Regions from separate parts of the Janthinobacterium sp. CG_23.4 genome, predicted to be linked through region 1. Evidence: predicted binding sites of a transcription regulator. Region 1 holds the regulator's gene; each other region holds the start of a gene.
The links. The regulator NrdR, encoded in region 1, represses ribonucleotide reductase genes. The targets are predictions, from matches to a motif close to CACNANATNTNGTG.
Positions count from the first base shown of each region.

Region 2: the regulator NrdR is predicted to act here: its motif matches at 1,571-1,584, upstream of H4V96_RS18450 (ribonucleoside-diphosphate reductase subunit alpha).
Region 3: the regulator NrdR is predicted to act here: its motif matches at 1,779-1,792, upstream of H4V96_RS07985 (ribonucleoside triphosphate reductase).

Region 1 covers NZ_JARXUX010000001.1:1,315,071-1,318,350, forward strand. Annotated here, with positions in the region: gene glyA (serine hydroxymethyltransferase) at 1-1,049, shown strand, start outside; gene nrdR (transcriptional regulator NrdR) at 1,195-1,659, shown strand; gene pilV (type IV pilus modification protein PilV) at 1,953-2,537, shown strand; gene H4V96_RS05855 (PilW family protein) at 2,534-3,280, shown strand, end outside.
Region 2 covers NZ_JARXUX010000001.1:4,108,291-4,111,570, reverse strand. Annotated here, with positions in the region: gene H4V96_RS22510 (sigma-54 dependent transcriptional regulator) at 1-846, shown strand, start outside; gene ampD (1,6-anhydro-N-acetylmuramyl-L-alanine amidase AmpD) at 846-1,457, shown strand; gene H4V96_RS18450 (ribonucleoside-diphosphate reductase subunit alpha) at 1,840-3,280, shown strand, end outside.
Region 3 covers NZ_JARXUX010000001.1:1,753,766-1,757,045, reverse strand. Annotated here, with positions in the region: gene H4V96_RS07995 (hypothetical protein) at 1-17, shown strand, start outside; gene H4V96_RS07990 (IS4 family transposase) at 308-1,564, shown strand; gene H4V96_RS07985 (ribonucleoside triphosphate reductase) at 1,808-3,280, shown strand, end outside.

The DNA.
Region 1 (3,280 bases):
GCTGCGAATACGTCGACGTGGCCGAGCAGCTCGCCATCGAGCGTGTCAAGCAATTGTTCGGCGCCGAATGCGCGAACGTACAGCCGAACTCTGGTTCGCAGGCGAACCAGGGCGTGTTCTTTGCCGTGCTGAAACCGGGCGACCTGATCATGGGTATGTCGCTGGCCGAAGGCGGTCACCTGACCCACGGCATGCCGCTCAATATGTCCGGCAAGTGGTTCGACGTCGTCTCGTATGGCTTGACGCCGGAAGAAGACATCGATTACGAGGCGATGGAGCGCCTGGCTCGCGAACGCAAGCCAAAGCTGATCATCGCTGGCGCGTCGGCCTTCTCGAAAAAGATCGACTTCGAGCGTTTCGGCAAGATCGCCAAGGAAGTGGGCGCCTACTTCCTGGTCGACATGGCCCACTACGCCGGCCTGATCGCCGCTGGCCTGTACCCGAATCCGGTGCCGTTCGCCGACTTCGTCACCTCGACCACGCACAAGTCCTTGCGCGGCCCGCGCGGCGGCATCATCTTGATGAAGGCGGAACACGAAAAAGCCATCAACTCGGCCATCTTCCCTGGCATCCAGGGTGGCCCGCTGATGCACGTGATCGCCGCTAAGGCGGTCGCCTTCAAAGAAGCGCTGAGCCCGGCATTCGTCGAATACCAGAAACAAGTGATCAAGAACGCCGACGTGCTGGCGAAAACCCTGATCAAGCGTGGCCTGCGCATTGTTTCCGGCGGCACCGAATCGCACGTCATGCTGGTCGACCTGCGCGCCAAGAACCTGACGGGCAAGGAAGCCGAAGCCATCCTCGGTTCCGCGCACATCACCTGCAACAAGAACGGCATCCCGAATGACCCGCAAAAGCCCTTCGTCACCTCGGGTATCCGCCTGGGCAGCCCGGCGATGACGACGCGTGGTTTCAAGGAAGCGCAAGCGGAAGAAGTGGGCAACCTGATCGCCGACGTGCTGGACAATCCGCATGACTCCGCCACCATCGAGCGCGTGAAAGCGGCCGTGAAAGTGCTGGCCGATGCACATCCTGTATACGCGGCATAATTATTTGTCCAGAATGTGTCATACGGAGTAAGATTCTGTCTGACCCATTCCAGCCGTGCCCAAGGGCGCCCGCAGTGATTGGGGCGCCCTTGTATTTCAGGGCGGCGATTTCCCGTAATTATTACTATAAAGTTGTAGCCAGCCCATGAAATGTCCATTTTGCCAGCACGGCGATACCCAAGTTCTCGATACGCGCGTATCGGAGGACGGGGATGCCATTCGGCGGCGCCGCCGTTGCGGCAAATGCGACAAGCGCTTCACGACCTACGAGCGGATTGAACTTATCATGCCGGCCGTCGTCAAAAAGAATGGCAGCCGGACGGACTTCGCTGCGGATAAGTTGCGCGGCAGCTTGATGCTGGCCTTGCGCAAGCGACCCGTCGCGGCAGCCTCCTTGGATGCGGCCATCGCTTCCATCCAGGAAAAATTGCTGACCAGCGGCTTGCGCGAAGTCGATTCCGGCTATATCGGCGAATTGGTGATGCAAGAACTCAAGCGCCTCGACAAGATCGCTTATATCCGCTACGCCTCCGTGTACAAGAATTTCGAAGACGTGGCCGAGTTCCAGGATGCGATTGCCGAAGTGGGACAGGCGCGCAGCAAGCCCTGACGCTGTTTCGCCATGCCGTGTATCAGCTGCATCAGCTACAGCAGTTACAGCAGCGACATCAGCGACATCAGCTATATCAGATGCCGCTGAGGCAGCCTCCCACGCGCACCACGCCAGCGCTCGATTGGCAAGTGGTCTGATCAATCCAGGCGCTTTTTTCTGCGGCCGTTTTTCCTTCTTCCCTCCCTATATTGGCGACGTTTGCGCTGCCTCATGCCCGCGTCTTTGCGCACGCCTATCGTGTAACTGGGCCGGACGTCCGTGCGGCTCCAGTCTTGCTGCAGGAGAAGCTCATGCACAGCGGCGCGCGTGGTCCCATGGATGGCAGCAGCCTTGTCGAGGTGCTGGTGTCGCTGCTGCTGTTGGCGCTGGGTTTGCTGGGCGCCAGCATCTTGCAACTGAGCTCGCTGCGCGCGCGCCATGAATCGGCGCTGTTGTCGGCGGGCGTGCAACTGGCTGCCGGCATGGCTGAACGCATGCGCGCGAACAGCGTGCTCATGTATGGCCCCGATGCGGGCAATGCCTACCTGAACGTCAGCTACGCGGCAGCGGACGACGCCGAGCCTGCTGGCGGCGCACCCGATTGCTTCGGCCCTGCTGCCTGCAGCGCGGCCGAATTGGCGCAATTCGATATCGCCGAGTGGAAGCAGCAGTTGCAAGCGGCCTTGCCCGGCGCGCGCCTGCGTGTCTGCCGCGATGCTCCCGCTTGGGATGGCGCCGCCCAGGGCTTGCACTGGGCGTGCAGCGGCGGCAAGGGCGCGCCCATCGTCATCAAGCTCGGTTGGCGTGGCCGCCAGCCCGACCGATCACCGGCCGTAAATGGGGCTGGCGAGTCGCTGCCCCGGTTGGCATTCCAGCTCGGCGGAGGTGGCACATGAACACTGTCTTGCGCGGGCACCACGGCATGAGCCTGGTCGAATTGCTGGTGGCCCTGTCGCTGGGGGCGCTGTTGATGCTGGCGGCCAGTAGCGTACTGCTGGCCGCCAGCGGCAGTTATGGCGAGCAGTCCGCCAGCGTGCGCCTCGATGACAACGGCCGCTATGCGCTCGATAGCATCGCCCGCGCCGTGCGCCAGAGCGCGTATGTGAACTGGGACAGCAGCGCCGCGCCCGTGGCCCATGCCGATGACGATAGCGCCAATATCGCCGGCCTCGACGCGCGCAGCCTGGTCAAGAACAGTGAGGGCATCAGCGGCGCGTTGCCCGGCGCCTTGCATGGCAGCGATGTGCTGGCCTTGCGTTTTTATGGCAGCGGCCAGCAGCAGGGTGGCGATGGCTCTGTGCTCAATTGCGCCGGTTTCGGCGTGGGCGCCGCGAAAGCCGAGACACAGCGCGGCTGGAGCATTTTCTATGTCGCGCAGGGCGCTGATGGCGTGGGCGAACTGCGCTGTAAATACCGTGGCGCGAACGGCTGGGGCGCGGACGCCATCATCCGTGGCGTCGATACTTTCCAGGTACTGTATGGGCTCGACACGGATACGCCGCCCGATGGCGTGGCAAACCGGTATGTCAACGCCAGCGTGCTCGACGCCCGCGATGCCGCGCTGGTGCTGGAGGGGGCCGATGCGGCCGAGCGTCAGCGCGATTTTCATCGCCGCACGCATTGGAAGCGCGTGTCTGGC
Region 2 (3,280 bases), 2.8 Mb from region 1:
AGCTTGCCGTTTATCGCCGTCAACTGTGGTGCCATTCCCGAAGCGCTGATGGAAGCTGAATTCTTCGGCTGCCGGCCGGGTGCCTATACGGGCGCGCTGCACGAGCGTGAAGGATTGTTCCAGGCTGCCAACGGCGGCAGTTTGCTGCTCGATGAAGTCGATGACTTGCCGCTGGCCATGCAAGTGAAGCTGTTGCGCGTGCTGCAGGAGCGCCGCGTGCGCAAGCTCGGCGGCAGTAGCGACGAAGCCATTGATGTGCGTATCCTGTGCGCCAGCCAGCACGGCCTGGCGCGCGGCGTGGCCGCCGGCACGTTCCGCCAGGATCTGTTTTACCGCCTGAATGTCATCGAACTGGCGCTGCCATCGCTGCGTGAGCGGCGCGGCGATCTGCAGGTATTATGTGAAGCCATTCTGGCGCGTCTGGCACCAGGCCAGGGTGTGAGCCTGACGCCGCCGGTACTGGCGGCCCTGGCCGCGTATGCGTTTCCCGGCAATGTGCGCGAACTGGAAAATATGCTGGAACGGGCGCCGGCCTTTGCCGATGGCGGCGTGATCGCGCTCGACGGGTTGGACTTGCCGTCCTCGGCGGGCATCACCGCGCTGCGGACGGCATTGCCGCCGGTAGTGTCTGAGCGGCAACTGTGCTTGCCCGGCATGGCGCTCTCCAGCGTTGTCCCGGTCTTGCCGCTTGACATGTATTTGCGCCAGGCCGAGCGCGACATGATCTTGCAGGCGCTGGTACAGGCGCGCTACCACCGCGAACAGGCGGCGCGCCAGCTGGGGCTAAGCGTGCGCCAACTGCGTTACCGGATGCAGAAATTGACGATACAGGAATTGCTAGCTTGATGACAGCATGGACGATAGATGAAAACGGCTGGTGCGACGGCGCACTGCGCTATGACTCGCCGCACCAGGATGCGCGCCCGGACGGCGTGCAAGTCGACTTGCTGGTGATCCATAACATCAGCTTGCCGGGCGGCCAGTTTGGCGGACCGCATGTGTCCGACTTGTTTACCGGCCGGCTAGATTATAATGCCCATCCTTCTTTCGCCGACCTGCGTGGCTTGCAGGTCTCGGCGCACTTTTTTGTGCGGCGTGATGGTGCGCTGTTGCAATATGTTTCTGCTGATCAACGTGCCTGGCATGCTGGCGCGTCCACATTCGAAGGACGCGCGCAGTGCAATGGCTATTCCATCGGTATCGAAATGGAAGGTGCGGACGATGTACCTTTCCAGCGGCGGCAATACCATGTCCTGGCAGCGCTGACGGCGGCGCTGGTGGCGCGCTACGGCTTGTCCCAGGTGCGTGGCCACGAGCATATTGCAGCGGGGAGGAAGACGGACCCGGGACCATTTTTCGACTGGCATTTTTATCAAGAATGCTGGCTGGAAACTGCGCGCGGCGAGCCTGCGTTAGCGCTTACTACGCGGGGATTGGGCTTTCCATCCGTGCCCTGAAAAGTCAACCGAAATCGTGTTTGGAAATACAAAAAATTACGCCGACAGATGCCGGAAAACTATTGCATCGCCTGTCGATGGGTACTACAATTAGTGTATAAATTGGATTTAAAGACTATATCTAGTGCCATCACAGACGTTTCCGGAATTATTACCAAAGCTATCCTGCTTGTTGATACGGCAGCGGGAACTGGCGTTTCACCACCCTTGATCATGTTGAGCGCCAGCCGAGCTGTACAGGTTGGGCGCATGATTTCTGGCTGTGAATTATTTACTATTTAGCAACAATTATTTGAGGAAAGCCTGACCATCGGGCGTTCTACTCAACAACATACGCGGCAGCAAAACTGCAGGCTGACTTTAGCTGACAACGGGAGCTTTAATGCAATCACCACAAGATATTTCCATCCATCCAACGCCAGTATCGCCAGCGCCAGGCGCGGCCAATAGCGTGGCGAGTACGGGCGCGGCCTTGGGCGACTATCGCATCATCCGCCGCAACGGCGCGGTGGTGGCATTTGAGCCTTCGAAGATCGCCATCGCCATGACCAAGGCGTTTCTTGCCGTCAACGGTGGCCAGGGCGCCGCTTCGGCACGCATCCGCGAACTGGTGGAACAACTGACCGACAGCGTCGTCGCCGCGCTGGTGCGCCGCCATCCGGGTGGCGGCACCTTCCATATCGAAGACGTGCAAGACCAGGTAGAACTGTCGCTGATGCGTTCGGGCGAGCACGACGTGGCGCGTGCCTACGTGCTGTACCGTGCCAAGCACATGGAAGAGCGTCGTTTGCAGAAGGAGGCGCTGGGTGCTTCCGCGCAAGTTTCCGCACCGCAATTGAATGTCACAGACAATGGCGTGCGTCGCCTGCTGGACATGCAGGAAGTGCGCGACCTGATCAACGCCGCCTGCGTCGGCCTGGAAAAGCACGTCGATGCCGACGCCATCCTGGCTGAAACGGTGAAGAACTTGTATGACGGCGTACCTGTCGAAGAGCTGCACAAGTCGGCCATCCTGGCAGCGCGCGCGCTGATGGAAAAAGACCCGGCCTACAGCCAGGTCACGGCCCGCATCTTGCTCCATACGGTGCGCAAGGAAGTGTTTGGCAAGGAAGTGCCGCAAGCGGCCGCTGCTGCCGAGTACCTGACGTACTTCCCGCAATATATCGCCAAGGGCATCGCCAACGATCTGCTGAACCCGGTACTCGCCAGCTTCGACCTGGAACGCCTGGCCAAGGCCATCGTTGCCGACCGCGACTTGCAATTCGGCTACATCGGCCTGCAAACGCTGTATGACCGCTACTTCCTGCACATCCATGACGTGCGCATCGAAATGCCGCAAGCGTTCTACATGCGCGTGGCGATGGGCCTGGCGCTGAACGAAGCGGACCGCGAAGCGCGCGCCATCGAGTTCTACAGCCTGCTGTCCTCGTTCGACTTCATGAGCTCGACCCCGACCCTGTTCAACTCGGGCACCCTGCGTTCGCAGCTGTCGTCGTGTTACCTGAGCACCGTCTCGGATGACCTGGAAGGCATCTATGACGCCATCAAGGACAATGCGCTGCTGGCCAAGTATGCCGGCGGCCTGGGTAACGACTGGACGCCAGTGCGCGCCCTGGGTGCCCATATCAAGGGCACCAACGGCAAGTCGCAAGGCGTGGTGCCGTTCCTGAAAGTAGTCAACGACACGGCCGTGGCAGTCAACCAGGGCGGCAAGCGCAAGGGCGCAGTCTGCGCCTACCTGGAAACCTGGCACATGGACATCGAGGAATTCCTCGACCTGCGCAAGAACACGGGCGACGACCGCCGCCGCACGCACGACATGA
Region 3 (3,280 bases), 440 kb from region 1:
GGAACAAAACCGCCTGAGGCGTAATGCCGTTCAGTTAGTGTGTTAGTGATGCTATTTTTAGCCCAAGAACCAGGACAGGGGTCGGTCACTTCGTGATCGGAATGTGCTCCATTGAAGCACATTCCCCCGGCGGGTCCGACCCAATCCACCCAAGTTAAGGAGCAAGCCCGCGCAATTGCTGGCAATTCAATGAAATAGTGCTTGACGTGGCACTGGCTTTGCGCGGCCGCCGCCTTGCTGACCTCTCTTTTTTCGACAGCGGCAAGGCGGCGGCCAATGAAGGTCTTTTGATCTTCATTGGCCCTTCATGTCGCTCGCTTCCTTGCTGTCCGATTTCTCCGACCATCTTCAATCCGACCAGTTTCGGCTTAGCGCCCGCCATCCTGATCATCCGATGGCGTTTCAACGTCGCCGCAAACTGCCGCTGCCATCCTTGGTGGCGCTCATGCTCACCGGCATGCGCAAGAGCGTGCAAACCGAACTTGATGAATTCTTTGGCCATCTGCAACAGCAGGCGCAACTGACGCACCAGGTGAGCGCCCAGGCTTTCGCTCAGGCACGCTCAAAACTTGCTACCACGGCCATCCCAGAGCTTAACGACTGGCTCATTGCACAAGCACAGCAGCATGGCTACCTGCCGCGCTGGCACGGTTTCAGGCTGGTCGCCGCTGACGCCTCGACCGTTCGCTTTGGCTTGCGCGCCAGCCATGTCAAACGCGCCGCCGTGGCCGATCAACTGGTGTTTGGCTTGTTTCTGCCCGGTGCCGAATTGATGCTCTCGGCCTCGCTATACAGTACCGACGTCGGCGAACGCCAGATGCTGTTCGAACAGCTCGACCAGCTTGGCAAGGAAGATCTGCTGTTGCTGGACCGAGGCTATCCATGTTACTGGATGCCCGCCGTGTTGAACCAGCGCCGCATTGCCTTCTGCATGCGCGTCGAACAGGCGCGCGGTGGCGGCTTTCCCTGCGTCAATCAGTTTCTGAAGTCGGGGCTGCAGGAGCAGATCGTCACGCTGCGGGCGCCGGATCGGCGCGATGCGCTTGACTATGAATGTCCCGCTGAACCGCAGACCGTGCGCCTGATACGCCACGTTGCCTCGACCGGCAAGGTGCGTGTTCTGATGACCAATTTACTGGACGTTGAACAATTCCCTGCCGCATTGTTCGGAGACCTCTACCACCAACGCTGGCGCATTGAGGAAGCCTTCAAGCGCATCAAACACCGCCTCCATCTGGAGCACGTGACGGGACTGTCACAGCAGGCCCTGATGCAGGATCTGGCCGCCAAGGTAATATGCGATAACCTGCAGGCGTTGGCGAGCTGTGCCGCCGGCCAGCAAGATGCATTGCCGACGGACAGACGCATCAACCGCGCCTATGTCCATTCGGTACTCAAGCCGCTCTTGCCATCGTTGCTGCTTGGGCTGGCGGCAGCACACTTGCTTGCCGACGCGCTGGCTCTGATCGCCAAGCGAACGTTTCTACATCGCCCAGGACAATCAAGGTCACGGCAAACCAACGCCTACAAGCCCCATAAATACATGGCCTACAAGGCTGCTTGATGGCAGCCTGTTGCTTAACTTGGGTGGATTGGGGTCCGACCCCAGCTCTTGCCTCTGGGGTTAGCGAATTTACTGGCACTCATAAATCACGCCAAAATCCTTAACTGAACGGCATTACCGCCTGAGGTGGTTTTTTCACCTGGATCAAGGATACGCACAGCGCTTGCACGCCACCTTTGACATCACTACATTTAGTCGATAGTCTTCAAAAAAACACCGTATGTTGTGTTTATTGGAGGTTCCATGGCGACAAATGCAGTTTCCCCCACACGCGGCCAGGTCGATGTCGCCGCGTCCATCAATGAATACCTGGAGCGGCGCGACTGGCGCGTCAACGCCAACGCTAACCAGGGATACTCCCTCGGTGGCCTGATCCTCAATGTGTCGGGCAAGGTCATCGCCAACTACTGGCTGGACCAGGTGTATCCACCGGAAGTGGGCGCGGCGCACCGCGAAGCGGCGCTGCACATCCACGACCTCGACATGCTGGCCGGCTATTGCGCCGGCTGGTCGCTGCGTACCCTGCTGCATGAAGGCTTGAACGGTGTACCAGGAAAAGTTGAGTCAGGCCCGCCGAAACACATGTCGAGCGCCATCGGCCAGATCGTCAATTTCCTCGGCACCCTGCAAAACGAATGGGCCGGCGCGCAGGCGTTCAGCTCCTTCGACACCTATATGGCGCCCTACATCCGCAAGGACAGCCTGCGCTACGAAGACGTGCGCCAATGCATGCAGGAGCTGATCTTCAACCTCAACGTGCCATCGCGCTGGGGCACGCAGACGCCGTTTACCAACCTCACTTTTGACTGGGTTTGCCCGGACGACCTGCGCCAGCAGATTCCCGTCATCGCCGGCCAGGAGATGGACTTCAGCTATGGCGAGCTGCAGGCGGAGATGGACATGATCAACCGCGCGTATATCGAGATCATGATGGCGGGCGACGCCAAGGGCCGCGTCTTCACCTTTCCCATCCCCACCTATAACATTACCGAGGACTTCGACTGGCATAGCGAGAATGCCGAACGGCTGTTCGAGATGACGGCACGCTACGGCTTGCCCTACTTCCAGAATTTCATCAATTCGGAACTCAAGCCGAACATGATCCGCTCCATGTGCTGCCGATTGCAACTGGACTTGCGCGAGCTGCTTAAGCGGGGCAATGGCCTGTTCGGCTCCGCCGAGCAGACCGGCTCCCTGGGCGTGGTGACCATCAACTGCGCGCGCCTGGGCCACCTGTGGCGCGGCGATGAAGTGGCGCTGCTGGCTGACCTGGACCGCCTGCTGGAACTGGGCAAGAAAAGCCTGGAAATCAAGCGCCGCACCATCGAGGACCTGATGCAGCAAGGCTTGTTCCCCTACACGCAGCGCTACCTGGGCACCCTGCGCAACCACTTTTCCACGCTGGGGGTCAATGGCATCAACGAGATGATCCGCAATTTCAGCAGCGACGCGTATGACATCACGACGCCGCAAGGCCATGCGCTGGCCGTACGCCTGCTCGACCATGTGCGCGCCCGCATGGTGGCATTCCAGGAAGAGACGGGCCACATGTACAACCTGGAAGCGACACCGGCCGAGGGCACCACGTACCGCTTTGCCCGCGAAGACCGCAAACGCTATCCGGCCATCGTGCAGGCGGGCACGCCCGAGCAGCCGTATTACACGAACTCGTCGCAGCTGCCCGTGGGCTACACGGACGACCCGTTCGAGGCTTTG